DNA from 2 places in the Halomonas sp. MMH1-48 genome. Region 1 is predicted to be linked to the other one. Evidence: predicted binding sites of a transcription regulator. Region 1 holds the regulator's gene; the other holds the start of a gene.

Evidence for each region. Region 1 encodes FliA, which starts transcription of late flagellar genes. Its sites were predicted from a motif close to CTAAAGTTNNNNNNNNNNCNGCCGATA; they were not measured.
Region 2: a site for FliA is predicted at 1,019-1,045, ahead of fliD (flagellar filament capping protein FliD). Genes of this name have one in related genera too.

What each region holds. Positions count from the first base shown of each region.
Region 1 covers NZ_JAKRFL010000007.1:49,764-52,164, forward strand. Annotated here, with positions in the region: gene MHM37_RS08505 (hypothetical protein) at 1-447, shown strand, start outside; gene MHM37_RS08510 (flagellar protein FlhE) at 563-955, shown strand; gene MHM37_RS08515 (RNA polymerase sigma factor FliA) at 982-1,689, shown strand; gene MHM37_RS08520 (MotA/TolQ/ExbB proton channel family protein) at 1,723-2,401, shown strand, end outside.
Region 2 covers NZ_JAKRFL010000035.1:7,780-10,180, reverse strand. Annotated here, with positions in the region: gene fliD (flagellar filament capping protein FliD) at 1-930, opposite strand, end outside; gene fliD (flagellar filament capping protein FliD) at 1,141-2,401, opposite strand, start outside.

The sequences.
Region 1 (2,401 bases):
GACGCTCTGGCGCCCACTGTCGCTGCCGCCACTGAACCGGCGACGGTGACGCCACCGCGCCCTCAGAAACCGCTGGTGGTGATAGGGCTACCGCATACCGGCGCCGCACAAGTCGATAAAGTGCGTGGACGTTTGGGGCAGTGGTCGGCGTTGGGGCGTCAGTGGGCGGGCGACCCGCAGGATTGGCAGATTCAGGTCGTCATGGCCGATACGCCGTCGCTGGCCATGCTGGCGAAGGAGCATGCACGATGGGCGCTATGGGTCACTAGCGATGCCGATGGCTTTGCCAGCATGTACCGTGTGCTTCGAAAAGTGCGAGAGCATGGCGGTCCGCGACGCCTGCTGGCACTCCATGAACCGCACCTGCCGCGTCAGGGGCTGCTGGAGAACTTGCGTGACGCCGCCGCTTACTATTTGGATATCGAGCTTTTGTTGCTTGCACGTTGAGACAGATGATCGGCTTGCTGTCGTTAGCGACCTACGCCGAATAGAGGGCCCGCGTATGAGGCTATTTGCCCGACAGACGTTGATAAAAGCCGTAAAGTTGTTAACAGTGAAAAGGGTGAGCCCCTACGCAGCGATGCTGGCAACCATCATGTGGGTCGTTAGCGTCGAGGCGGCAACGGGTAGCTGGAGCCGAGACGTGCCTGGCGTGTTGGTCGCCATGAGCGACCGCACCAGTCAGAGCCAGGCCATTTCGCCACCAGCAGGCATCCCGCTGGGAGGAGCGACGCTAACGCGCGTGCAGTGGCGGTTCGACACCCCACCGAGTCATCCCGTCAACGCTTGGTTGTGTCACCCTGAGCGCTGCGTGGCACTGTCGGGCATGCGCGGCAGTACCACTGCGCTGGAAGGCATGTTGGCAAATGCGCCGTTGCACTTTCGGTTTGCACTGTCGCCGGGCCAGCGGCCAGTGAGGGTGCAGGGGCTACAGGTGATAGTGAATTATCGGTAAAGGCCGTTCAGCCGCGAGGCACGAGGATGTATACAGCACAAGGCAGGATCAAACAAAGTGAGCTGTTGACCCAATACATGCCACTGGTGCGACGTCAGGCCTTAACGCTGCAGGTAAGATTGCCCGCAAGTATTGAGCTAGATGATCTGATCCAGGCAGGCATGGTGGGGCTATTAGAGGCGCTGGGACGCTTCGATGCTGCCCAGGGTGCCACGTTCGCGACGTTCGCCAGCCAGCGGATTCGCGGTGCCATGATGGACGAGCTGCGCACTCGCGACTGGCTGCCGCGCAGCGTACGTCGTTCGGCGCGGGCAGTGGACGATGCTGTACGCCGCTTGGAGCAGCAGTTGGGCCGCCCCCCTGAAGAGGGTGAAATTGCCCGCGAGCTGGAGATGCCCCTGAGCGAGTACCAGCAGCTGTTAAATGACACCAACAGTGGTCAACTGCTGCCGTTCGAAGAGCTGGTCGCCGATGGCGGTGAGCCGGCGGGTGACGATGCCCAGCATCGGCCGTTTGACCAATTGCTTGATGAGCAGCAGCGACACACCCTGATCGAGGCCATCGAGGCATTGCCCGAGCGCGAAAAGCTGCTGATGGCGCTCTATTACCAAGAAGAGATGAACCTTAAAGAGGTCGGCGCGGTGCTGGGCGTCACCGAATCGCGGGTCTCCCAGCTACACAGTCAGGCGGTGAGCCGTCTGCGCGCGCGTTTACGCGATCACGATGAATCCTAATACCCACTCACCCTACTCGGCGAGGAGCCGTTGATGAACCCATCTACGTTGATCGGTATCTTTGCCAGCATGTTGCTGCTGGTAAGCGTGCTGTTCTTTACTGCAGAGTCGCCCGAAAGTTTTATCAATGTGCCGGGACTGGCCATCGTCATCACCGGTACGCTGGCGGCGACCTTCATCAGCTATCCGTTGAAAGAAGTGCTGCGAGTGGTGCGTTTGGTGGGCTTGGTATTCCGCCGTGAGAATACCTATGTGCGGGACGATATCAACGAGCTGGTGTCCATGTCGCGGCTCTGGTTCAAAGGTGACGTGCGGGCCGTCGAACGGGAGCTCGAACACACCCGCAACCCGTTCTTACGAACCGGTATTCAACTTGTGATTGCCAATACCAAAGAGGATGAGATTTTCGACATGCTGCGCTGGCGTATCGCCCGCTTGAAAGCCCGCGAACACGCCGAAGCGCAAATTTTTCGCACCATGGCGACCTACGCGCCCGCTTTCGGCATGATCGGCACGTTAGTGGGGCTGGTCAACATGCTCGAAGTCATGGATGCCGGAGACCTTCAGGTCATCGGCCCCCGCATGGCGGTAGCACTGCTGACCACCTTCTACGGTATCTTGCTGGCCAACCTCGTGTTCAAGCCCATCGCCGTCAAGCTGGAGCGGCGCACCGAGGAGCGGTTGATTACCATGAACATGGTGCTCGAAGGGA
Region 2 (2,401 bases), on a different contig from region 1:
ATCACCCACCAGCTCACCGGCAGTGTCGGCATCGCCGCTGAAGCTGGTGAGTTTGCCGATGGTGCCTTTTAAATCGTTGAACGCCTTTACAAAGCCGTTAATGGCTTCGCGCTGCTTGAGCGTGTCGCGCTCGATATTGATGGTGCTGGTCGCCGTTTCACCATCGGCAATGCTGAGTTCGGTTAAGTTCAGCGTAACACCTTGAATAGCCCCTTCTATTTGATTGTTGGCACTGCTAATGGAAATGCCGTTAACCGTCAGTGCTGCATCCTCACCAGCACGCTTGGTGCCGGCATCTTCACCAAAAGGGCCTGCTATCGTTAACGCCGGGTCTTGGCTTGTATCGACAAAACTAAAGCTGGCAATAGAAGCATCCGCGCCGGTATTTTTCGAACTGAGCGCCAGCCGGTAGCCTTGTCCATCGTTGATGATGGTGGCGTTGACGCCTGCATCTTTATTGGCGTTAATGGCATCGCGTATCGCCGAGAGGCTGCTGCCGGGAGCGATATCAATATCGACAGAGTCTCCACCGCCAAACCCCAGCCGTATGGCCGTTGCGCCTTGCAGGTCTAGCGCGGTGTCTCGGTCAGTCACACGGGTTGAGGCCAGGGTGCCAGAAGTGGCTAACTGCGATACCTCTACCCGGTAGCTACCGGGCAGCGCGCTGGCAGACGTCGTGGCTTTAATGGCATCACCACGCACGTTCGCGGAAAGGCTTTGGTAGAGCTTTGGGTCATTCAGTTTTGCTAACGCATCTTGAAAACTGTTCAACGACGTTTGCAGCTGGCCGTAGGCAGAAATTTTTGCCTGCTGCTGCTTTTTCTGCAGCGTGATAGGCGCGAGTTTACCGCGCTCCGCTTCTTGAAGCTGATCTAATAAACCGGTGAGATCCAGGCCAGAGCCGACGCCTAGAGAGGTTATTGTCGCCATGCAGATGTTCCTCGATGCAAAAGGCTAAACCCACAGTCATTAATAAAGTGCGCCAACGGTGGCGTTGCGACTGGATAGATAGCATGTTTATCGACGGAACAGCGGCCAACTTTAGGCTTTTTTTTACCTCTTAACGACAGATAGCTCATTCCTTCAACAAAAACGCCTGCTTAGCGCAGGCGTTTTGCAACATTTTTAGCGCTATTGCATTTAGTCGCGGCCTAACTGAGCGTCCAGCGCATCAAACTGCTGAGTAAGGTAGCTGCTGGTTTGGTTCATTTGAGCGATCATGCTATCCAACTGACCAAACTGGGTACGATAGCGAGAAATGGTCTGCTCAATGGATTGCTCCATACGTGTGTAACGCTCACCCAGCGACTCAATGCGGGTTTCAGCACCAGAAATGGCACCGGATACCGTGCCATTACTACCTAACAGCTGCTCGATGGTTTGGTTCACTTGGCCTGCCATACCTTCGTTATCGGCAGCGCCTGCAAAAAAGGCAGAGAGCGCATCCTGATCATTGGCAATGGCATCATCTAGCTTGCCGCTATCGATTTCCAGCGTGCCGTCTCGTTGCAACGAAATACCGATATCCGTCAGCATGGAGAACTGCCCCTCTACACCACCACCCAACACGCTTCGTAAACGAGACTCCACCGTGCGTACCGCACTATCACCCAGCAGTTCACCGGCAGCGCCGGTTTCAGCATTAAAGCTAGTGAGTTCGCCAATGGTGCCTTTTAGATCGTTGTAGGCATCGACAAAGCCGGTGATCGCTTCGCGCACTGCACGGGTGTCTTGCTCGACTTTCACCGTGCTATCGCCTTCGGCCTGAAGATTAAGCGTGACGCCCTGAATCGCACCTTCTACTTGGTTCGTGGGGCTGGTGATGGCGATGCCGTTTACATTCAGAGAGGCATCGGTGCCGGTTTGCAACGTGTTATCGATATCAGCAGCAAAAGGCGCCGTGTCAGAAAAGCTAAAATTGGTGATGGAGGCCTCGGCGCCCGTTTCACTCGAACTTAGCGCTAGCCGGTAATCCGTTCCATCGAAAACGATTGTCGCATTAACGCCGGACTCTTCGCTGGCATTGATAGCATCGCGTATGTCTTCGAGGGAGCTATCTGCGGCAATGGTGACGCCTTGCGTGCTGCCATCACCAAAGGTCAAGGTTAGCGTCTGCTCAGTGGTGGTAAGCGCCTCGTCCTGGGCAGTCACGCCTTCAGATGCCAACGTTCCACGAGTCGCCAGCGTATCCACCGTAACGTTATAGCTCCCGGGCTGCGCTTCGCCATTCGCCGTTGCCGAGAGCGCCTCGCCACCCACGTTGGTCGACAAGCTCTCGTAAAGCGAGCTGTCGTTGAGCGCGTCGGCCGCGTCTTGAAAAGCAGACAGGGCCGTTTGCAGCTGGCCGTAGGCAGAAATTTTGGTTTGCTGGGTTTCCAGTTGCCGTTCGATGGGAGCCAGC